DNA from 2 places in the Pseudoalteromonas sp. APC 3358 genome. Region 2 is predicted to be linked to the other one. Evidence: riboswitches for the same ligand, from Rfam matches in the RefSeq annotation. Region 2 holds a riboswitch; the other holds the start of a gene.
The links. Region 2 has a riboswitch for lysine ahead of lysC (lysine-sensitive aspartokinase 3). Riboswitches for the same ligand answer to the same signal wherever they lie in the genome.
Positions count from the first base shown of each region.

Region 1: it holds a riboswitch for lysine, as region 2 does, so the genes downstream of both, dapA (4-hydroxy-tetrahydrodipicolinate synthase) here and lysC (lysine-sensitive aspartokinase 3) in region 2, are expected to answer to the same signal.

Region 1 is NZ_JASDCE010000006.1:97,516-109,793, reverse strand. It holds gene QL995_RS11330 (succinylglutamate desuccinylase/aspartoacylase family protein) at 148-1,269, opposite strand; gene QL995_RS11325 (PLP-dependent decarboxylase) at 1,275-2,480, opposite strand; gene QL995_RS11320 (2,3,4,5-tetrahydropyridine-2,6-dicarboxylate N-succinyltransferase) at 2,480-3,220, opposite strand; gene dapA (4-hydroxy-tetrahydrodipicolinate synthase) at 3,236-4,120, opposite strand; lysine riboswitch at 4,311-4,510, opposite strand; gene QL995_RS11310 (DNA-3-methyladenine glycosylase I) at 4,703-5,398, shown strand; gene QL995_RS11305 (protein adenylyltransferase SelO family protein) at 5,410-6,819, shown strand; gene QL995_RS11300 (OmpA family protein) at 7,216-8,277, shown strand; gene acnB (bifunctional aconitate hydratase 2/2-methylisocitrate dehydratase) at 8,570-11,167, shown strand; gene QL995_RS11290 (2OG-Fe dioxygenase family protein) at 11,368-12,000, shown strand; gene QL995_RS11285 (cysteine desulfurase-like protein) at 12,010-12,278, shown strand, end outside.
Region 2 is NZ_JASDCE010000004.1:199,395-211,672, reverse strand. It holds gene QL995_RS08240 (DUF4136 domain-containing protein) at 333-884, opposite strand; gene QL995_RS08235 (ATPase) at 1,025-3,799, opposite strand; gene QL995_RS08230 (hypothetical protein) at 3,796-4,344, opposite strand; gene QL995_RS08225 (hypothetical protein) at 4,348-5,619, opposite strand; gene nhaD (sodium:proton antiporter NhaD) at 5,842-7,089, shown strand; lysine riboswitch at 7,191-7,363, shown strand; gene lysC (lysine-sensitive aspartokinase 3) at 7,439-8,842, shown strand; gene QL995_RS08210 (4'-phosphopantetheinyl transferase superfamily protein) at 8,902-9,660, opposite strand; gene QL995_RS08205 (sodium-dependent transporter) at 9,802-11,124, shown strand; gene QL995_RS08200 (2-hydroxyacid dehydrogenase) at 11,218-12,198, opposite strand.

The DNA.
Region 1 (12,278 bases), on a different contig from region 2:
GGTGAACTTTTACTGAATTTGTATTTATAACAAGGTCTATACGTATACAAAGTAAATATAGATCAGAAAAAAAAGCGGCCTAGGCCGCTTTTCTAATGCAAATTAACTATTTTAGTTAATGTGCTCTCACGCAATGAGAAGGGTGAGCTAAAGCTCAAATATGTTAGTAAAAAACTTATAAAGTTCGGTGCCTTGGTTAACACTCGCCGAGGCAAAGTGCAAAATGGCAATTGCATCGCAATCGAGAGTAAGTGTTTGCAGTGGTTGCTCGCTTAAGTAGCACTCCATGCGCAAAATATTAGCAATAGGCTCACCGGCTTTAATGTGCCCACCAAGTGGGGCTATGTATTCAACCATGCCGCCAATGGGGGCGTAATAAGCAAAGTAGTTATCTAAATTACATGCATAGCGAGTCATATTAGCTGGCGTATGCGGTGCATTTTGTAAAACACCTTTGTGATTTAAGTAACTTAAAATACTGTTAGCATCGTTTAGTGCTTCTTTTAAGTCTATTTTTTCTTGGCTGCCTAGCTCTACAGTAAATGCTTCTACAGGTATTGATAATTCACGACCTTGCTCGCTAAGTGCATCACTCAAATGCCACCATGGGCAAAAGTTAGCTTCATCCATAGCACCGTCAAAATCACTAGGAATAAGCAATACATGCTCAATATTAAAGTAACGTGCGCTGTCGGTTGCATAGGTTGGGCAGTACAAATGCTTGCTTGAAATAGGGCCTGTGTGTAAATCGAGTACTATATCAGCCTGATGAGCGAGCTTTTGTAAGTTAAGCGCAATGCGTTTACCCGTATTAAGTAAATAAGCCGGGCCGTTAAGTTTTCTATCTACTTCGTCAATAAGCGCCTGTTTGAAGTTACTTTTTAATGTAGCGTCGTCATACTGGGTATGATTTTGTGCAAACTGTGCCACTAAATTCTTATTGTAGTGATACATGCGATTCCAATTAGTGCCCGTAATCGGATCGAACCTGCCAAGGGTAAACTCGCCAGATTTTTGATTACAACCAATTGGGTTAGCATAAGGCACTAATGTAATATCGCCATTAAGATTAAGGTGTTTTAATTGCTCAAGTAGCTGAAAAATAACTGCGTTACCTTGCACTTCAGCGCCATGCATATTGGCCTGAACATAAACACTAGGCCCTGTGCCATCGCCTTTTAAACGATACACCGGAATTGTAAGCGGTAAGCCGTTTGCAACTTCCCCTACTACAATGTTCTCTTGGCTGATGTGTGTTGTATTACTCATGCTTATTACCTTAAGTAGTGGCTGGCATTTTCGGCTTGGCGAACACAGGTAAGTTCACCGTTTTGCAATGTGTACTCGCCGGCGAGCTCATGGCATAAAAAATACGGCATACTTTCGGTAAATCCGTAAGCACCGCATTGGCTAAACACTAGCCAGTCGTGCTCATTTAAATCGCTTGGCAGGTTATGTTCACCCAAGCAATCAAGCGCTGTACAAAGTGGGCCGTATAAAGTGACCGCTTGAGTTTTAGCACTGGATTCACGCAGTAACGCAGCAGGAAAATCTTGTCTGGTAACAGCAGGGCGTAATAAGTGATTTATACCGCCGCTTAAAATGACTTGCTGTTGATTATAGTTTTGTTTGCGCTCTATTACTGGGTTTGCGTAATGACCACATTCGCCAACAGCATAACGACCAAGTTCCATCCATAGCTCTTCTACGCCCGCATCATTTTTAATTTTAGCGAGTGCAGCTATTAAGTCATCCCAATCAAGTGTTGTTTCGCTTTGTGTATAAGGAATACCTAAGCCGCCACCTAAATCGAGAATTTTAAGGCTAATATTTAAATCGCTGGCAAGTTGGCTAAGTGGTGCAATCATTTGTGACCACAATTCGCTTAGCTTTTGCGTGCTAAGCATGTTGCCCCACTGAAAAATATGTAAGCCGTCAAACTTAAGTGCAGGGTAGTCGGTTACATTGAGTGCTTGCCACTCATCACAACCTAAACCAAACGGCGTAAGGCTGTCGCCGCCCAGTGGGTTTTTTTCACCTTCAGGCCAACGTAATTGTACACGCAGTAATACTTGTAACTGCGTATTTTGTAATTGTGCTTGTTGGTTTAACCAACGTACTTGATTGAGGCTTTCGGCTACGAATATACGCACGCCGCGCTCAATAAAGTGTTTAATTTGTTTAGGGCTTTTTGCAGGGCCTGTGTTGAGCACGCGCTGTGAGCTAATACCTTGTGCGAGTACCTGCTCAAGCTCACCTTTACTTGCTACGTCAAAATTAAAACCAGCGTTGTCTAAGCTTTGAATAATTTTAGACAATGGGTTTGCCTTTACGGCGTACCATAGTTTTACGTCGGTTTGCGCAACTAAACGCGTAAGGTGCGTGTTTAGTTTATCTAAGTCGTAAACAAAAAAAGGTGTATCAAGTTGTTGTGTAATTGTATTTACAGCAGCTTTGATAGGCGTGCTCAAAAAACTCATTATCGTAAAACCTCTTCAAGCAATAACGATGCATCGCTTTTCTCATCGCGGTATTTAACAATTAACGCACACGACATGCTTAAGCCTTGCTCGCGCGCCCATTCGTTTGAAGCAGGGCGAGAGCCTGGTATTACAATAGCGTACTCAGGGATTGGCTCGCCTTTATCAAGTTGGCGCTCGTTTACGCAGTCGTATACCGGAATAGTTGCTGATAAACGCACGCCTGGGGCAAGTACTGCGCCTTTTTTAATGACTACGCCTTCAACAATAATACAGCCAGCGCCAATAAAGGCGTCGTCTTCTACAACTACTGGGCTTGCACCAATTGGCTCAAGTACACCACCAAGCTGTACTGCAGCACTTAAATGTACGTTTTTACCTACTTGTGCACACGAGCCAACTAATGCGTGGCTATCTACCATTGTGCCTTCGTCGATATATGCGCCAATGTTTACATACGCTGGTGGCATAATAATCGTGCCTTTAGCAACATAAGCACCACGGCGAACACTAGAGCCACCCGGCACCATACGCACGCCATCATCAGTACTAAATTCTTGTGGAGCTAAGTTATGTTTATCAACAAAGCCGCCTGCAAACTCAGTATTAGTGCCATTTTTAAAGGCATCCAAAATGCCTTGTTTTACTTCTACGTTAGCTTGCCATTGGCCGCTTTCGTTTTGTGATGCTGCGCGTACTGCGCCCGATTCTAAATTATTTAATAGTTCTAACCAGCTCATTATAAAAACCTGTATTTAATGCCAAGATAAAATGGTGTTGTTTGCAGTTGTGATGCAATCGGTTTGAGTTAACTCAAGGTGTGTTAAAGGTGGACGAAGTTGCGGGCTGCTTAAGCGACCTTGCAAATGCATCAATACCTTTACGGGAATAGGGTTTGCAACAGCAAATAGGCTATTAATAGCGCTTGACCACTGGGCAAATAAATTAGGGTGTTGACCACTTAAACTGCGCTTAACAAACTCGTGAGTTTGTGCGGGCCATGCATTTGCAGCTACCGACACCAAACCTTTTGCGCCAGCTTGAGCAAAATAAGGCATTAGCGCATCGTCGCCACTAAAAATAGCTAAATTAGGCGCCGCTTGGCGGTAAGCTTCAAACTGAGCAATACTGCCGCTCGCTTCTTTTAACGCCCATAAATTTTTATTGTTTTGTAAGTTTTGAATTGTTGCCGCTGGGATGCTAACAGCGCTTCGACCGGGTACGTTATAAAGCATACATGGGTGAGCGCTTGCATTTAGTAGGCTTTCAAACCAATGAGTTTGACCTATAGCGCCAGGCTTTGCATAAAGCGGTGAGCCAAGTAAAAAGCTATGAATTGGGAGTGTATTACAGTAGTTAACCCACTCAATTTGTTGCTTTAAGTTACTACCGCCCACAGCTACCATGAGTGGTACTGTTGGTTTTAGCTGGCATACGTGCTCAACAATGGCTTGTTGTTCTTTTAGCGTTAGTGCTAAACCTTCGCCCGTACTGCCAAGTAGCAAAATACCGTTATGTGCCGCTTCTTGATCGCTAACCAACTTAGTTAACGTGTTGTAGTCAACATCGCCGTGTTGATCAAATGGCGTAACGAGCGCGGTCCACAGTGAGTAGTCGTTTAAATTGAAGTTGTTGATCATCTCTCACGAACTTATAATTTGTACCAATTTTATTAAAAACGTGATCATTTTAGCGATAACTAATTTAATGTAATTGGTATTATTCGAAGAGTTAAAAAGCTTTATGGAAGGAGCCGCATTAACGTCGTTCGAACTAATAATTCGAAGAGCGAATGGGCTTAAAATAATAGGGCGCACGGCCTTAATATTTAAGACCAGAAGCTCTCCACCAAACTAACAAGCTGCTTTTATAAGCAGCTATTGGTGACAGTCGCTAGGGTTCAACCTAGTCGCCCGAAATAAACACCTCGCAAAAGTGGTTACTTCTCGGCGTTAATTCCCCTCACGTATGCTCACTGGAGTTTGCGCTCCTAACATACGCTACCTGAATAACGCACCTCTTCTAGCCCTTTACACCTGTTTGTAGAGTAAAAACTTACAAACCTGTGCAATTTAAATAGGGTAATTACGGCGATTAAAGCATTTTAGCCGTCTAGGTGTCAAGCGACTAAATGCATATTCATTCATCCATAATGGGAGTGGTTACGTATTGGGTGCTTTTCTCGTACACTAGCAATATAAGTAGTGAGGTATTTAATTAGTATGGAAAAATTTAGCGATATTTATAAGCGAGCGGTAGAGCGAAAAGGCTCCGAAAAAATGCTTAAGTTATTACTTGCAAAACCGCTATCTAAAAAACAACTAAGCACATTAAGTGACGACGATTGGCTTGAGGAATTTACTCGAAAAGTATTTCAAAGCGGCTTTTACTGGTCAGTCATTAATAATAAGTGGCCAGGCTTTAGAGAGGTTTTTTGGGATTTTAGCGTTGATAAGTTATTAATGATGCCACCTGATATGCTGGAACAAAAAGCAACGGATGAGCGAATTGTTCGTAACTATAAAAAAGTAAAAACAATTACCGAAAATGCTTACATGATCCACGAAATAGCAGGGGAACATGGCAGTTTTAGCCAGTTTGTCGCTAATTGGCCAGCAGACGATATTATTGGTTTATGGGCGTATTTAAAAAAACATGGTTCGCGTTTAGGCGGAAATACAGGGCCTTATGCGCTACGAGCACTTGGTAAAGATACTTTTTTACTATCACGCGATGTAGAGAATTACTTACGTGCTCATAAAATTATAGACGGCGGCTTACAAACTAAAAAATCACTGAGTGCTGCCCAAGCTTTTTTTAATGAAATGCAAAAGCAAAGCGGCTTAAGTATGCAAGAGTTAAGTTTAATTGTTGCTTATGGCGTTGGTGACAACCGTGTTGGTATAAGTCAGCAATAATAGGAATTACCATGAAATTAGTGCCAAGATACACAGACATTACGGAAAACTTTGCGATAGAAGATTTCCCTGCAAGTGTTGCCTCTCCTCAGTTATTGCTGTGGAACGAGAGCTTAGCAAAAGAGTTTAATATTAACGTTGCAGCTGATTTGCGTGCTAGCACTTTTAGCGGTAACGAGAAACAAGCGATTCCTGCGGTAGCACTTGGTTACTCTGGGCACCAATTTGGGCATTTTTCACCACGTTTAGGCGATGGGCGAGCGCATTTATTGGGCGCTATTAATGATGATAAAAACCAGTTGTGGGATATTCAATTAAAAGGCTCTGGTGCTACTCCTTACTCAAGAGGGGGAGATGGACGTTGTGCTCTTGGTCCTGCTATTCGTGAATACGTAATGAGCGAGGCAATGCATGCACTAGGCATTAAAACCACACGCTGCTTAGCGGTTGTTGGTAGTGGTGAAACGGTTTATCGCAATCCACCACAAGCAGGCGCCATAGTGACTCGTTTAGCAACGAGCCATATTCGTGTTGGCTCGTTTCAATATTTAGCGACGCAAGGCGATGTGGAAGGGCTTAAAAATTTAGCCGATTTAGCTATAGAGCGACACTACCCAGAAATAACCGATACAGGATCGCAGCGTTATTTAGCATTTTTAGGCGCTGTGATTAAAAACCAAGTTAAGCTAGTTGTGAGCTGGATGCGTGTTGGCTTTATTCACGGAGTAATGAATACCGATAATACGCTAGTAAGCGGAGAAACCATTGATTACGGCCCGTGTGCCATGATGAATAGCTTTGACTTTGATACCGTATTTAGCTCTATCGACAAACAAGGTCGGTATGCATTTGGTAATCAACCTAATATAGCTAACTGGAACTGTGCTCGTTTAGCTGAGAGTTTAATACCACTTATTAGCGATGATGACGAGCAAGCGGTTTCATTAATGACGCCATTTATTAATAGTTTTGCTGAGCAGTTTAATACTGAATTTACGGCTATGTGGGCACAAAAACTGGGTTTAAATGAATCTTGTAATAGTAGCGGCGAGTTAATCGCAGAGTTGTTAACACTATTAAAAGATAACCAGCTCGACTACATCAATACTTTCGATGCGCTTACTGAATCCTTAAAAGAAGAAGTAGTAATACCAGAGTCGCTAATTGAATGGAGAGCTAAGTGGGTAGGCTTAACCGACGATAATAGTTATGAAGTAATGAGAGCTGCAAATCCTCGTGTAATACCGCGTAATCATGTGATCGAAGAAATAATTGCACAATATAACGCTACTGGGTCTAGTGAGTTGCTACAGCGCTTTATAAAAATAGCCAGTAACCCATATTCTGACAGTGAAAAATTATCAGAATTTCAAACTACGCCGATAAATGAGAATGATTACCAGACTTTTTGTGGTACTTAACTCTTAACTTTAAATATAACCACATGATTAAAAAGAGTCATTTTTTAATCAAACATGCGCATATATCTAGGGGAATGTTAATTCTGGTGGTATTATGCGCCGAATTAAAGCCAAGCAATGTTTCTTTGCATTTACATTTATAAGTGCATTTAATTTAATTGCTCTTACATTCCTTGCTAAGTACTAATTTACAAAAAACTACTATATTTATTTTTCAATAAAGTTTTAATTTCGCCTATAGTAAGTGGATGTGTGTTGTGACTGGGCATAGAAAAAAGTTATAAACTTTATTTTTCGTTAAGTATTGATTAACAAAGGCTCAGTTAGTCTATATAAAACTGATTGAGCTAGTATCGATTAGCTACAATTTAAAATTGTTCAAATGGGAAGAAAACAATGAAATTAAAATCACTTACAATTGCAATCGCGTTGGCTGCAACTAGCGCATCTACATTCGCTGCTGATAAAGAAGAAGGTTTCTACATTGGCGCATTTGGCGACTACTATGACGCATCTTGGAAAAACATGCGTGCTCAAGCTGGTCTTGACGTAAATGAATCAACTGGCTGGGGTGTTGAAGCCGGTTACCGTTTCAGTGATTACTGGAGCGCACGTCTTGAATATGCAGATATGGATTTTAATGCTTTTGATAAAGTTGCTGGCAACCGCAACAGTATTGATGGCGAGCGTTACGGTATTGATGCTCTTTACCATTTAAATGGTGGTCCTTTCTACGGTCTTTTCGGTATTAAAGAAATGGACGTAGTAGATGACAACACATTCTTAAATGCAGGTGTTGGTTACCAACATTTCATTACAGATGGCTTATTTGTAAATGCTGAAACAGCTGTATACCAAGGTCTTGACCGTGGTTACACAGATGTAGGCGCTAAAATTGGTATTAACTACTTATTTGGCCAAAATTCAGCTCCTGTAGAGCCAGTTAAACCAGCTCCAGAGCCTAAGGTAATTGAAGTAGCTGTAGCTCCTACAGATAGCGACAACGACAACATTCCTGATGCAGATGATAAGTGTGCTAACACACCTATGACTGATGCAGTTGATGGCACTGGTTGTACTTTATATGAAGATAAAGAAGTAACTGTAAGCTTATTAGTGACTTTCCCTAACAATGCTTCAGCAGTATCTACTCAGTACTTAAACGATATTGAAAAAGTATCTGCATTCTTAAAAGAGTACCCAGATACAACAGTACTTTTAGAAGGTCACACTTCTTCTGTAGGTAAAGCAACTTACAACAAATGGTTATCTAAAAAACGTGCTGATGCAGTAGCTAAGCAATTAGTTTCTGATGGCATTGCTAAAGACCGTATTACTACAGTTGGTTTAGGTGAAGAGCGTCTTAAAAATGATGCAAACACTAAAGCTGCAAACGCAGAAAACCGTCGTGTAGAAGCGCATATCAAAACTATCAAAAACGTTAAAGTTTTACGTTAATTAAATAGTTTGTAATAAAAACCCAGCCAAGTGCTGGGTTTTTTTATGCCTGTAATAAATTAATATTGGTTAATGGTAATGATTCTTACTTAACAAGTATTCATGAAAATAGTTTTTACTACAACCACTATTCATAGTATTTATAATCGGTATAATCAGTTGCGTAACTGGATGGATTTTCATCTATCCATAAAAGCTTTATAATTACGCGTTAGAATACTATAAGTATTGGGTAACTTATTTGCGCTTGAAGCGCTACCGGATACTTTCACGTCACCAAGAGGGCAATATTGTGCTACAAGAATATCGTAAACACGTAGAAGAACGTGCCGCGTTAGGTATCGTACCAGCGCCATTAGATGCTCAGCAAACTGCTGATCTTATTGAATTAATCAAAACTCCACCTGCAGGTGAAGAAGAATTCATTTTAGATTTGTTCATTCAGCGTATACCAGCAGGTGTTGATGATGCTGCTTACATTAAAGCGGGCTTCTTAGCAGCTGTAGCTAAAGGTGAAACTAATTCTCCACTTGTTTCTAAAGAAAAAGCGGCAGAATTATTAGGTACAATGTTGGGCGGTTACAATATCGCACCAATGATTGACCTACTTGATGACGAAACACTTGCACCAATCGTAGTTAAAGGCCTTTCAAATACATTACTTATGTTTGATGCGTTCTACGATGTAGAAGAAAAAGCAAAAGCAGGTAATACATTCGCTAAGCAAATTATTGAGTCTTGGGCAAATGCAGAATGGTTTACTAATAAGCCAGCTGTTGCTGAAAAGATCTCAGTTACTGTATTTAAAGTAACTGGCGAAACAAATACTGATGACTTGTCTCCTGCACCAGATGCATGGTCTCGTCCAGATATCCCACTTCATGCTTTAGCAATGCTAAAAATTGAACGCGATGGTATTACACCTGATAAAGCGGGCGAAGTTGGTCCAATTACTCAGATTGAAGAATTAAAAACTAAAGGTTTACCACTTGCTTACGTAGGTGATGTTGTTGGTACGGGTTCTTCTCGTAAGTCTGCAACTAACTCTGTACTTTGGTTTATGGGCGATGATATCCCATTCGTACCAAACAAGCGTGTTGGCGGTGTATGTTTAGGTAATAAAATTGCTCCAATCTTCTTCAACACAATGGAAGATTCAGGCGCATTACCAATCGAATTAAATGTTGATGAACTCAACATGGGCGAGCAAATCGACATTTATCCGTACGAAGGTGTTGTTAAGCAACATGGTACTGATAAAGTGATTTCTACTTTTGAGCTTAAATCTGATGTGATTTTAGATGAAGTTCGTGCTGGTGGTCGTATTCCACTAATCATCGGTCGTGGTTTAACTGATAAAGCGCGTACATCTCTTGGCTTAGGCGCAACTGATACATTTAAAGTACCAACAGCAACAGAAGTTTCTGATAAAGGCTTCACACTAGCGCAAAAAATGGTTGGTAAAGCATGTAACGTTGCAGGTATTCGCCCAGGTCAGTACTGTGAGCCTAAAATGACAACTGTTGGTTCACAAGATACAACAGGTCCTATGACACGTGATGAACTTAAAGATCTAGCATGTTTAGGTTTCTCTGCAGATTTAACAATGCAGTCTTTCTGTCATACATCAGCTTATCCTAAGCCTATCGATGTAAGCACTCACCATACGCTTCCTGATTTCATCATGAACCGTGGCGGTGTTTCACTTCGTCCAGGTGATGGTATTATTCACTCGTGGTTAAACCGTATGTTATTACCAGATACCGTAGGTACTGGTGGTGATTCACATACACGTTTCCCATTAGGTATTTCATTCCCAGCAGGTTCGGGTGCAGTAGCATTCGCAGCAGCAACCGGTGTTATGCCGCTTGATATGCCAGAATCTATTTTGGTTCGTTTTAAAGGCGAAATGCAACCAGGTATCACTCTACGTGACCTTGTTCATGCAATCCCTTACTACGGTATCAAACAAGGTTTATTAACAGTTGAGAAAAAAGGTAAAATTAACGAATTCTCTGGTCGCGTACTAGAAATTGAAGGCGTTGAGCACCTAACTGTTGAGCAAGCGTTTGAATTATCAGATGCATCTGCAGAGCGTTCGGCAGCAGGTTGTACTGTTAAGTTATCTAAAGAGTCTATCTCTGAATACCTTGAGTCAAACATTGTTATGCTTAAGTGGATGATTTCTGAAGGTTACGGCGATGTACGTACGATTGAACGTCGTATTACTGCAATGCAAGATTGGTTAGCTAACCCAGAACTAATGGAAGCTGACGCTGATGCAGAGTACAAGCATATCGTTGAAATTGATTTAGCTGAGATTAAAGAACCTGTTCTTTGTGCTCCAAATGACCCAGATGATGCGCGTCTTCTTTCTGATGTTGCTGGCGAGAAAATTGATGAAGTATTCATCGGTTCTTGTATGACTAACATTGGTCACTTCCGTGCTGCTGGTAAGTTGCTTGATGGCTTTAAAGGTCAACTTCCGACTCAGCTTTGGGTTGCTCCACCTACTAAGATGGACAAAGACCAACTTACAGAAGAAGGTTACTACGGTATTTTTGGTCGTGTTGGCGCACGTATCGAAACTCCAGGTTGTTCACTATGTATGGGTAACCAAGCACGTGTTGCAGATAAAGCAACGGTTGTGTCTACCTCTACACGTAACTTCCCTAACCGTTTAGGTAATGGCGCAAACGTATTCTTAGCATCATCTGAGCTTGCTGCAATTGCTGCAATCATTGGTAAATTACCAACAGTTGCTGAGTACCAAGAATATGCTGCGAAGATCAATGCAACGGCGTCAGATACATACCGTTACTTGAACTTCCACCGTATGCCTGCTTACACTAAAAAAGCAGACAACGTGATTATTCAACAAGCTGTATAATTTTTAGAGTTTGTTTAAAAACCCGCTTAGGCGGGTTTTTTATTGGCTAAAATAAATATTAGATAGTTCATGCTTCTTTTTTTATATTATTGTATTAAATCTAGTCTTAAGTTACTTTTAAAGTAATTAATCGCGCAAAAATTCCTATCAAAATGCATTAAAATCCTCATCAATATTCTCATTATTTTAGGCGAGATTTTATGACAGCATTAAACAACCAGAATTTACTGCAACTACGTTTTGTTAACCAAGCAAATATTGATTTGGTTAAGCCTTCTTTTGATAACCTGCCTGCAAATCCATATGCAGATGGTGCCTTTCGTAAACGTCGTTACTCAGTAGTTAAAATGCAAAATGGTGAAATAAAGTTACAACAAACCAAAGCATTTGTTCAAGACGATTCAATTAATACTTTTCAAGGTAATGTAGAGCGTACTTACGAAAACCTAGAGCAAAGTTTACTTGAGTCAGAAGGCATGAAAAGCATTGTAAATGAGTTTCGCCAACTTACCGGTATTGATGAACAGCGTGATATTGAAATTCATCAGTTCCGTATGCTTGCAATTAACAGTGATACACCTGCAGCGCCAGAAGGCGTGCATCAAGATGGTTTTGACCATGTATGTATATGCGGCGTTTCTCATGAAAACTTAGAAGGCGGCGAGCTACTTGTATACGAAAACAAGCAAGCTGAGCCTTGTTTTAAAATGGAAATAAAAGACGGCATGTTTGCATTAATAAACGACCGTCAAGTGTGGCATAACGCAACACCTATGAACAAAATTGATGCTAGCAAACCAGGTTACCTGGATTGTTTTGTATTAACGTCTTAAGGAATAAGCATGAACATAACGCAATTACGTGAGCAGTTTCCTGCATTAATGCAAAACGTTGATGGTAAATCGCCAATATTTTTAGACGGACCAGGTGGCTCGCAGGTACCAACATCGGTGCTTAATGCGATGACAGCTTATTTAGGTCATTATAATTCGAACTTAGGTGGCGCGTTTTTTTCAAGTGATAAAACGGTTGAGTTGATGGCGAATGCGCGTCAAGCAGCCGCTGATTTACTTAATGCACCTAGCTCACAACAAATTGTGTTTGGTCCAAA
Region 2 (12,278 bases):
TCGCGCAAGCAAGCTTAGCGCCTACGGGTAAAGTTTGACGCGGTGTTTTTTGCATACGTGCAGCTTGCTGACGTGACGAGCGCAGCTCGTAATTTAAGGTTGAATATAGCGTTAGGTAAAGGTAAGTGATTAGAAGCTATCGCTTCTCGCGCAAGCAAGCTTAGCGCCTACAGGTAAAGTTTAATCCGGTGTTTATTTTGTAGACGTGCAGCTTGCTGACGTGACGGGCGTAGCTCGTAATTACTTTATTTTAAAAGTTCCAAAAATACACACCTACAAAAAAGCTCACATACTGTGAGCTTTTTCAAAACTTAATTATAGCTAATTTTAACTTACTGCTGCTTTTGCGGCGGGAAGTTACTTAAAATTTCGCTCACTGTTTTGTTAATTGATGCTTCACGCTTTTCTGGCGATTGATTTTTCTTTAATCGACCTTCTTTTGCGCCGCGCCATACTAGCTGGTTAGATTCACGATCCACAATATCAATAATTAGCGTGCCTACTTCGTATTCACGCGCAGTTGTATCGCGTTGAAAACCAGTACCCCAATAACCCCAATGCGGGCGGTAGTTTATATTGAAGTTGTCTACTTCAAGCTCTTTATCTACCGATGCATGATAGTTAACAAGTACATCAGCTTGCGCTGCATCAACTAAACTCATACCTAGTGTTTGGCTCAATTCTGCATTAACGGCAGTGCGAACACGCTTTTCCATTAGGCCATTAATTTGATAGTTATTTGTGTCTTTAGTTAGGCTGGCGTTTTCTACCCAAGCAAATGTTTTAAAATTACTAAAGTTAGCTGATTTATCGTAATCCCAATCTGGGGTTTGTGTACAGGCTGTAAGAAGTGCTAGCGCTGCAACAATAAGTATATTTTTCATTACGTTTGCTCCAATAAAATGCATTAATTTAAAATAACACACATAGTTTAAATGTGTATTATTTAAACGTCCTAAATATTAGTCTAATTGTCAGGGCTGAACGACTAATTAACCTATGTTAATTAGTCTCGATTCATCAGCTAATGTTCAACTTCAATCCAATCTTTTTCATCTACCCAGTTTTGTGCACCGTCTTTTACCGAGCGAATAGGCACAATGTAGTCACAACTTATTTGTGGCTTAACTGAAGCAAATATAGGCACAAAACCAAAGCTTAGTGCGGTTTCTATAATTGCTTTTTGATTTTGTGGGTCAATGTCGGCCGCTTCATCTATATAAATAGGTATACGGTATAGGTTTTGTTCCTGGTCACTCAATAAGTAACGAATAAACAACATGCCACACAATAACTTAATAGTAATACGTGTGCCGTTTGAACCCGCCGAATCTATTTTTTCAAAGTGCTCTGTTTCACCTGCGCGGTTAACTACTTCAAATCGAATATCAAATAAATCGGTAAGCGTTAAACCCGCTTTATCTGAGGCGAGTTTAATTAAGTGATCTTTCGCTTCGTTTACCGCACTTTCGCTGTACGGTTCTTGGCTCAGTAAATCAAGTGTGTCACCTTGCTCAAACTGATGCGACGTGCTGATAATGGTATCTATACTATCAACCAGCATTTTGCGCGGTATGACGTTAATTTTAAACGCTTGCAGATTTGAAATACGGTGCTGGCTTATGCCTTTATTAAAGCTGTTCATTTCGCGGCGAAGGCGGTCTAAATCTTCTCGCAAGCCTTTAATAGTTGCGGCCACCTCGGTAAGGGCAACGCGTGCTTGGCGCTCAACAGCGTCGCGTTCGTTATCAATATTATGAAAGGCGCTTATTAGCTTTTGGTATTTAGTGTATTCGTCATTTTCGTTATCGAATTTAGTAATACCCGCGTTATATACATGCAAATAGGTGTTGCGTACGTTTATGTCAAAATTACGCAGCTCTTGGCAGTCTTTATTAAAATGATGAACAAGGTCGCTTAAGTTATCAAAGTCGACCGTAATATCAATCATATACGGGGTTACTTTACCACTGTATAAATCAAGCGTGTGATCAATTCGCTCGCTCTTAACTTGGCGCAGGCGCTCAGTTTGGCGATTAATTTGCTCTTGTTTCGATTTAATTAACGAGCGACGATCGGCAATTGAGCCACTATTTTTTTGAATATCTTGCAGGTAGTCGTCAACTTGTTCGCGCTCAGCTAATAACTGCTCTTTTAGCATAGCTTGCGCTTCAACCGACTGCTGCATTACTTCAAACTGCTCTAAGCGTTTTAGGGCGCTCTCAGCGCTCATAAGCTCATCGTATAACGCGTCTTTTTCTTTTTGCTTGTCGGCAACGTTTGCTGCAACATCGCGCTGTTGCTTAAACTCTTTAAGTGAATGCTCAAGTGCACTGAGCTGAGCGGTTAATTGCTCTTTGTTTTCGCCGCTTTGCATTTGCACAGGCGAGAGCTTTTTAAGCTTAATGCTCGCACCTGGCAGCGTTAATACGCCGCCTTTAACGTTTTCGCTAAGTAGCGATAAAAATTCACCAAACGCATCTTCGTCATCAATGGTTATATCGCCATTAGTGGTGGTTGCAAACGAGAGAATATCTGGGTTTAAAATCCGCGATATTTCTTCTACTTCTTTTAACGAGAGGTCTTCGCGCATGCGGGTAAACAAATTAAATTCAAGGTTTTTAAGTTGCAGCTTTAAGCTCTTAATTTGTTTTTGTGTTTCGCTAATGCGGTAGTCAAGCGTATGTAGGCTTTGCCCTTGTGCGCTGGTTATAGAGTGCGAAAGTGACTCGTAATCTTGTTTTAACTGAGTCAGGCTGGTTTTAAGCGTGGCTTTATTTACTAGTTCAAACTCGCTTTTAAGCGCATTGTAATCTAAAAACCACTGCTCAATTTGAGTTTGTCTGCGCTCTATGTCGCGCGATTGCTGTACGTATAGGCTTTGCTTTTGCTCAAACTCGTGTTTTTCGTGCTCTATATCTTCAAGCGCAATGCCCAACTCATTAAGTTGCGATTCTTGATAGGTATCAAAATCAATCAGTGCTTGGTCAATTTTAGGCGCATACGCGGCTAATTTACCTTTAAGCACGGTTTGGTTTTCAAGCATTGATTCAAGCGCGGCTATTGGCTCTTGCATTGACTCAAGGGCTTTTAATTCGCGTTTTGAGCGATTTACTTTATCAAACGAGCGACGCCATACTTCATAAAAGTCGACCTTAGAGTTCGACATATGGCGTTCAAACACGCGGAGCATAAAGCGTTTTACGTCGCTTGCGCCTAATTTGTGTAAGTTAAGAATACGTCTAAATATTTCTTTATAAATAGAGGAGTCTTGGACATTATTAAGCGGGATCATTTTTAGGTTAATGTCGCCGTCAAAAGGCGTTGCACCGCCAGTCAGTAGTGCGTTTAGCTCTTGTGCTTTAAGCTCAATAGGGTTGTAGTTAAGCGATTTTAAATGGTTGAACAGCTTGGTAAATTTAATAATAGTTTTACCTTGCGTGTACTGCTCTAAATCAAGCTTTCCTTGGTAACAAAAGTACTGATGCGCGTAACCGGCAATTTTACCAAGCCCTGCCACGCCAATCACTACCGAGCCATGAGGCAAGTTAGCTTCGAGTAAAATGTACGACTGATCGGATGAAAAATAAAACTTTCGGGTTTCATCTAAATCGTGTCCGTCCCATTCTGTTAAGCGCAAATCGTTAATAAGCGGAAACTGCAGGGCGTTAATAACCGAGCTTTTACCTGTGTTATTGGGCGCGCAAATAGAGCTGCTTTTATCAAGCGGGATCACACATTTTGCATAGCCTGCGGTGTTAAGTAGGGCGAGTTTACTTAGTCCGTATAGATTTTTCATTCCTCGTCCTCTCCTAAATAGGTTTCTTCGTTTACTTCCATGAGTGCATCTATATAGCGGTGAATTGGCGCTTGTAGCATAAAGCCGCCTTCTACTTCACGGGCTAAACCTAAGCGTACCATGCGCAGGTAAACGTCTTTGCGCAAATCAGATCCTGAAAATATCTCAAGCTGATCAAACAAATGTTTGTTAATTTGCACCAGCGTTTGCATAAGCTCTAAATCGTTTACGTCGTCAAACAATGCGCGCATTGGATCTTTACCCGTATTGGCGTAGTGCTCAATTAAAATGTAAATAGTGAGCGCGATAGCGCGAGATATTTTGCCCATATTGGGTGTGCTTTCGTCGCTACCAAAATAATAAAAGCCACGGCTGTCGCGTTTTAAATCGTTACCTAAAGCGGTAAATAGGGCGGTGTAGTCTTCTATGTGTTGGTCAAGCTCTTGCCACATTACGTTGTCTTGCTCGCAAATGTGATAACCCGCTACTAATTTTTTATTAATGGCTTGTAGGTGGGTTAGCTCGTCTAAGTTTATGTGTGTCATGGTTTATTTACCTGCCTTTGAATCTGGCTGAGGCTCTGAATTAAATGGATATAAAGAAAAGTGCTGACCGGCAATTTTTACGCGGGCTTTTTCATCGCTTTGAATTATTTTAATATCGCTGTCGCTGACTAATTTTTGATACAAGAATAGCATTTCGTCGGCATCGAGATTTGGGTAGCTTTCGTCTAAAAATTGCAGCAAGGGCTGCGGCTTTTTGCGTTTTTTATTAAAGCGCTTAGCAAAGCTGGTTTTAACATCGTTGTAGTCAGGAATATTAGGCGTAACAAATGCAGGCACGTCTTGTTGATCGGGCAATTGATATTCTTCGTGTTCAAATTCAACCAAGCTTGCCATGTAAGCCACAATATGACGTTGCTGACCAAGCGAATATCGCTGCGCGTCGCTCACAAAATGTGGCTGCACCGCACTTAGCATGTTGTCTACGCCATTTTTGCGCACAAGCCCAAGTACTTTGGCTGCTTGGCGAGTAATTAAGTTATTACGGCGTAACTCTTCGCGCAGCGGCATAAGCATGTCGGCACTTTTACGTAAGCTTTCTCGACCCACTAAATGCATTTCGAGTATACGGGTACGTAATTGCTCCAGCATGCGTTTGTCGGTATACGCTTTACCTGAGCGCTCAATGTGCAGTATTTGCTTACTTATTTGCTCTTCAATGAGGGTAAAACATGCATGAAATTCACCGCGAATATCAACCATTTCAAGCATTGGCTCTATGTATTCGTCAAACGCTTCTATTACCGCTTTATAACGCTTTTGCAGCGATTGCACCGCATTATTAGATTTAGCTTGTTCAACAATATTTAAAATTGCGTTTTCGTTGTGTGCGTATAGCTTCATTATTTTACGCACCCGATCATCCATAATGCGGCTGTAGCGGCGTAAATCGTCAAAGTCTTCTATTTCGCCAGCGTTATCTAGGCGGTTACCTAAACGTGCAAGGTCGTCGACTAATACGCTAATTTCTTGCGCTAAACCTAAATGCTCTTCTTGCAGTAAAAACGTAGCAAAATCGGCAATAGCACGATTTATTTCAAGCTGAGAAGATTTAGCCAGTGGAATTAAAATATCTTGGTTTAACAAGCGATTTGTTTCTTTATAAATGCGTTCGTTTGACCACGTAGGCTGCTTTTGCTTAATCGCGTTTTGTACGTCTTTTAGGCTAAAGTCAGCCATTTTAAAACGTTTAAATAATAGCTCTAATACACCCCAATGTTCGGTTATGGTGTTTAGCAGCTTTTTAGCTGGGATCATAAGAGGTTACAACATCCTAGTATTTTATTATTGAGTTCTTTTAGAAGACTCATTATTACGTATTTTTAATTAACCTTGTCTGTATATAGTATTCGTTTTTAAGACCATTTAATAATAGTTTTTGCATAGAGGCAGTGCTAAAATTCGCGCCGAAAATAGGCACATGAAATGGAATGTTATTTGTGTGTTCTTTAAAACTATATCAAAGGTTGTTTAACTACCATGGTTTCCTCGATTATTCTAACCCTGATAGCGATTGCATTTTTACTGATCGTTATAGAAGATATAATCCATGTCAATAAAGCTAAAACCACGCTGTTTTTTGGTACGCTTTGCTGGATTCTTCTTTTTATATACCCTCTACACGGGCAAAGCCCCGATACGATTCAACACCTTCTAAACGAAAATATTTTAGAAATTGCCTCATTATGGCTGTTTTTAATGGCTGCAATGACCTTTGTAGCGTATTTAAATTCAAAGGGGTTTATAGAAAATATTGTGCACCGCGTTATGCCAAAAAGTATTAGCGAAAAAAAGCTCATGTTTTTGGTGGGTGGTTTTGCGTTTTTGTTTTCGTCGATTTCAGACAACGTAACAGCGACGCTTATATCGCTTGCGGTTGTTATGTCGTTAAAACTTGAACCTAAAAAGCTTATTAAATACGCCACGCTTATTGTATTTGGGGTTAACTCAGGTGGGGTATCGCTTATAACAGGTGACGTAACCACACTAATGATATTTTTAGATGGCAAAGTAACCATTGCTCATTTATTACTACTTATAGCGCCAGCACTTGCAAGCGTTATGCTGCTTGCCGCGTTACTGTCTATCGGTATGAAAGGGCGTGTTGAGTTTGCTAGTGCAGGTAAAACCCGCATTGAAAAAACCGACATAACCATTGCTGTTATATTTTTATCTACCGTAGTGAGCACACTTATGCTGAGTGTAGTTTACAGCGTACCGCCTTTATTAACCTTCTTGTTTGGCTTATCAGTGATGTTTTTAGTAGCGCAATTTTTAATGCGCAAAAAAGACATTAACAAAGACATAATCGATTTTGTTCGCGATATAGAATACGACACATTATTGTTTTTTGTAGGTGTACTTTTACTTGTAGGCGCACTTAAAGAAATTGGTATGTTGAGTAAATTTACCGACCTATACACGGTAATGGCACCTGAGTACGCAAACTACTTAATGGGCATATTATCAGCAGGGGTCGATAACGTACCGCTTACCGCTGCATTATTAAAAGCCGATATAGTAATGAGCCAACAACACTGGTTGTCGTTTACTTATGCAACGGGCGTGGGCGGTTCAATGCTTATCATTGGGTCGGCTGCGGGTATTATTGCCATGAGTAAAGTTAAAGCGCTTACCTTTATGAGCTACTTGCGTTTATCGCTGCATTTATTAATTTGTTACACGGTTGGATATGCGGGCTCTTATTACATGGGCAGTTTTATTTAACTCATAAATTATTAAATGCTTGACAGCTAGACGTCTAAACGATAACTTTCAAAGCCCCGCTACTTAGTGGGGTTTTGTTTTATTAGCCACTGGTTAATAAAGCATTCAGAAGAGGTGCGATACTTAGGTACTTAATGTTAGGCGACGAAAGCCGATGATCATTAAGGAGGGAAGTACTCGCCGAGGAAAATAATGGTACGTCGTCATTGTTTTTCGGTTTATGGGGCTGAATCCTCAAAACTGTCACCAATATAGGTGGAGAGCTTCTGGCAGTGGACTTATCTTCAAGCATTCCTTTGCCAAGTTCTTCTTGTTTTATTGCGATTTGGATATCGCGAAAGGAGACTAAATGACTACCCAATCAGCGACACAAACAGTGCCTCAAACAGAGTTAAGCGCAAAATCAGATTACATCGTTGCCAAATTTGGCGGAACAAGTGTTGCAAACTTTGAAGCGATGAGTCGCTGTAGCGAAATTATTGTTGCAGATAAAAGCGTACGTATTGTTGCCGTGAGCGCCAGTGCCGGCGTAACTAACCACTTAGTTGCACTGTGTAAATCAAGCATTACTCCTAGTGAGCGCCAAGAGCACATAAACGGCGTGCTTGCTATTCAACAAACTATTTTAGATGAGTTATCGCTAGATGCCGATTTAGCGGTTGGCTTTAACGAAACCCTAAAAGCATTTCAAACATTGGCTCAAGAGTCACTAATAACCGATAAACAACACGACGAGCTACTTAGCTTTGGTGAGCGTTTGTCGTCGTATTTATTTGCTCAGGTGCTGCGTTTACAAGGTTTAAATGCCGATCGCTTTGATGTGCGCAAGGTGCTTAAAACCGACAGCCAATTTGGTAAAGCAACGCCTAATGTTGCAGCCACAGCGCAAGCCGCTAAAGAACATTTAATCCCGTTATTAGACGCTCAAGTAATTGTGACTCAGGGCTTTATTGGCAGTGACGAATACGGTCAAACCACAACGCTAGGACGTGGTGGTTCAGACTACAGCGCTGCATTATTAGCTGAAGCAATTAACGCTAAAAGTGTGCATATTTGGACCGACGTAGTGGGTATTTTTAGCACCGACCCGCGTTTGTGCTCAAAAGCGACGCCTATTGCACGTTTAAGTTTTGACGAAGCCGCTGAAATGGCAACCTTTGGCGCAAAAGTATTACACCCAGCAACTATTTTACCAGCAAGCCGTAGCCACATTAACGTGTTTGTAGGTTCTAGCCGCGAGCCAGAGCGTGGCGGTACATGGATTGAGCGCGAAAAATCGCAGCAACCAGGTATACGCGCAGTAACACAACGTAAAAACCAAATATTGCTTACGCTTAAAAGCCCAGAAATGCTACTAGCAAGCGGCTTTTTAGCACGCGTATTTACACTATTAAGTGAATACAATATATCGGTAGATTTGGTAACTACATCAGAAATTAGCGTAGCTATAACCCTTGATAACGCGCAAAACGCATCGCGCCCAGAGCTCGATCAAGAATGCCTAGATAAGCTTGCAGAGTTTTGCCATGTTTCGGTAGAAAACAACCTAACATTGGTGGCACTTATTGGCTCTGAGATTCAATTACGCCAACACGAAATGAACTTAATGAGTGTACTAAAAGACTTTAACATTCGATTAATTTGCCACGGTGCTAGTAAGCACAACCTGTGCTTTTTAGTAGAGCAAACTGAGTCAGATAACGTAGTACAGTCTATTCATAGCCGTTTATTAGAAAATGATTTTGCTGCGTAAGTAACTGTTATTAAGGGGAATCACCTAGTAAAGTCACTTAATAAAGTTACTTAACAAAATTACTTAACAAAATCAGTTAATAAAAAGCATCGCCAGTCGATGCTTTTTTTATGCACCACACTCACATCAAAACAAATATTGCTGTCACTGCTATCAGCTACAGTAACGCTATTACTGCAAGCACTCAGCTTTGCACTATGTAATTCGTCAAACACATTGGGGCTAAGTAGTTGTGCAATAGGGCGGCTGGTGGCTTTAGCAAGTGACTCTTTTAATGTCCAAATTCTAAAAAACGTATCTGCTTGGGCTTGGGTATTAGTAGGCTCAGTGATAAGTGTAATTTCATCATTATGATAAAAATGCTTAGCGAGCTTTTCAAACGGGCGCTTTAGGCTTACTTTTTCAATATCAAAACCAAACTCACTTTTATCAAAATTTAGCGCGACCCCAACTAAACCATGCGAGTGCGAAATACAGGTATTTATAACATCACCACTCACATGTATTTGCAGCTTTGAGCTTGCCTCGTCAAATTCGGTACTCATTTTATTAAGCGCCACGTGCGCATGTTGCGGCTGCGCTACTTTAATAAGGTGTTTTAACAATAACCGCGTCGCTAAATACTCTTGCTTAGCTGGCGGGCTTTTACGGCGGTTTATAATAGTTAATTCAAATGGGCTTAAGCAATCGGGCAAATTAAAGTCACTAAGCTCAAGTGTTTTAGCATTAAATAATAAAATACTGTTACTCGCTAAAGACAAATTTGCCAATTGAGTTGAAGTAATACTCAAGGCGTTTTTAAAATAGTGTTCAGTCATAAAAGCCCTAAAGCAAAAGAAGTCGCTGATATTGTGAGCGGTTAACGCCACTAATAAAGGCTGGGTACAATTTTATTACTCAGCTGGCATGAAATATGGTTTAATTCACAATAATCAAAATAATAACAGATTTGTAGATGTATGGCACAAGTGCGTGATGGGTTTCAAAGCCGGCTTGGTTTTGTTTTAGCCGCTGCTGGCGCAGCAGTGGGTTTAGGTAATATTTGGGGTTTTCCTACGCAAGCGGCCAACCATGGTGGCGGTGCATTTTTACTGGTTTACTTTATTGTTATATTTTTACTTGCGCTTCCTGCGCTGTATACCGAACTTTATTTAGGTCACAAAGCACAAGCTAATCCTGTAAAAGCATTGGGCGATGCATGGCAAAACACTAACCGTAAAGTAGGTGCTGCAGCTGGTTACATAGGCCTTGCGGGCGCAGTTGTTATGCTAAGTTTTTATTCAATAGTGGCAGGGTGGATGCTTTCGTACGCTATTGAACCCATAACAACTTTTTTAGGTTTCACAGGCGCAAGCGAGTTTTTACATAGCGACTCAGTGCTGCGTAATTTTGTATTTACGCCGCTTATGCTTATTTTAACAGCCAGTATTATTTTAAAAGGGGTTAAGTCGGGAATCGAAACCTGGTCGCGCCGTTTAATGCCACTGTTACTTGTGCTGCTAGTTGGTTTAATTGCCTACATTGCAACACTCGATGGCGCAAGCGAAGGCTTTGCCGCGTATTTAATTCCTGATTTTAGCCAAATACTCGACCCTAATTTAATTATTGCCGCAATGGGGCAAGCGTTCTTTTCGCTCTCACTAGGTGTGGGTTGTATGATGATTTACGGCTCGTATTTACAACCAGATGCTAATTTACCAAAGCTCACAGCAGGTGTTGCACTACTTGATACTGGCGTTGCTTTTTTAGCGGGGTTACTTATTATTCCTGCTATTTATGTGGCGCAGCACAACGGTGTTGAAGTATTTAGTGGTGGTAAATTGATTGGCGAAGGGCAGCTAATTTTTGCTATTTTACCTGAGCTATTTAGCACCATGGGCGAAATTGGTTTATTAGTTGGTTTATTATTTTTTGTATTAATGTCTATCGCATCGGTTACGTCAACTATATCGACGACTGAAATTCCGGTAGCGTTTTTAGTCGAAAACCATAACGTTAGTCGCAGCAAAGCAACGTGGGCAGTAAGCGCCGTTGTACTTGTGTGTGCAAGCGCAATTATACTAAATTTTGATTGGTTATTTGGTTTGGTAATTATGCTATTTACTCAATACCAATTACCGCTTATGGGTTTATTTTACTTTATTACAGTAGGGTGGATGTGGCAGCGCGGTAATAAATTACACCAAGCAACAACAGGCGTACATTACTGGTTTGCTCAGTATATTCGTTTTGTTTGCCCAATATTAATGACCTTAGTATTTGCAAACGTCGCGTTTGGCTAAGCTCTACTTAAAGTAAATTTTTAAACAAAAAAGCGAATAGGGCTCACCTTATTCGCTTTTTTTGTACCGGTTATTTAGGTAAAGCCTAGATTTTTATAAAACCTCGTTAGTCAGAGGCCTACCTTCACTTACTTCAAGTGCATTTTGTATTGTTGTGTTTGCTATCTCGGTGAGTGCCTCTTGGGTAAAAAAGCCCTGATGCCCCGTTACTAAAACATTTTTAAAGCTCACTAAGCGCGAGAATATATCGTCTTGGTTTATTTCGTCACTGTGGTTTTTAAAAAATAGCTCCGACTCTTGCTCGTAAACGTCGAGCCCCAAGTAGCCTAATTTTTTAGTTTTAAGTGCGTTTATACACGCTTTGCTGTTAAGTAGTGCACCGCGAGAGGTGTTAATAAGCATAACGCCGGTTTTCATTTTACTAAATGCCTCATCATCTATTAAATGATGAGTTTGTTCCGTTAGAGGGCAATGCAAAGAAATCACATCGCTTTGGCTAAGCAAGGTGTCTATATCGGTAATTGTATAATTGCCAGGTTGTGCGTAGGGGTCGCACACTAATACTTTAGCGCCAAAGCCATTTAAAATGTTGCACAGCGCAAGGCCAATTTTACCGCAACCTACAATACCCACGGTTTTATTGTGCAAGTTAAAACCAAGCAATCCGTTTAAATCAAAATTGTCTTCGCGTACGCGGTTATACGCTTTATGCGTTTTACGGCTAAGCGTTAGCATAAGTGCAATACAATGCTCGGCTACGGCCTCAGGGCTGTAAGCAGGAACACGTAATACTTTAATTTTATGTGCTTTTGCTGCAGGTAAATCAACATTATTAAATCCTGCACAACGTAGCAAAATAGTATTTATGCCTTGGCTTGCCAATTGTTCAATAACAGTGGCGTTTACAGTGTCGTTAACAAATACGCATATGGCATCAAACCCGTTTGCTAAAATAGCCGTTTGTTCGCTCAGGGCTTGTTCAAAATACGTTATTTTTATATCGCGGTGACCGCGTGTACTTTGTTCAAAAAAAGGCAGTTCGTACTTTTGAGTACTAAAAAAAGCAATGTTCATGGTAATAGCCTCGACGCTTAAGGAGTATTATTTATTACTAATACAATAAACTACTTTATAAACCTGTGCTTTAGTAACAC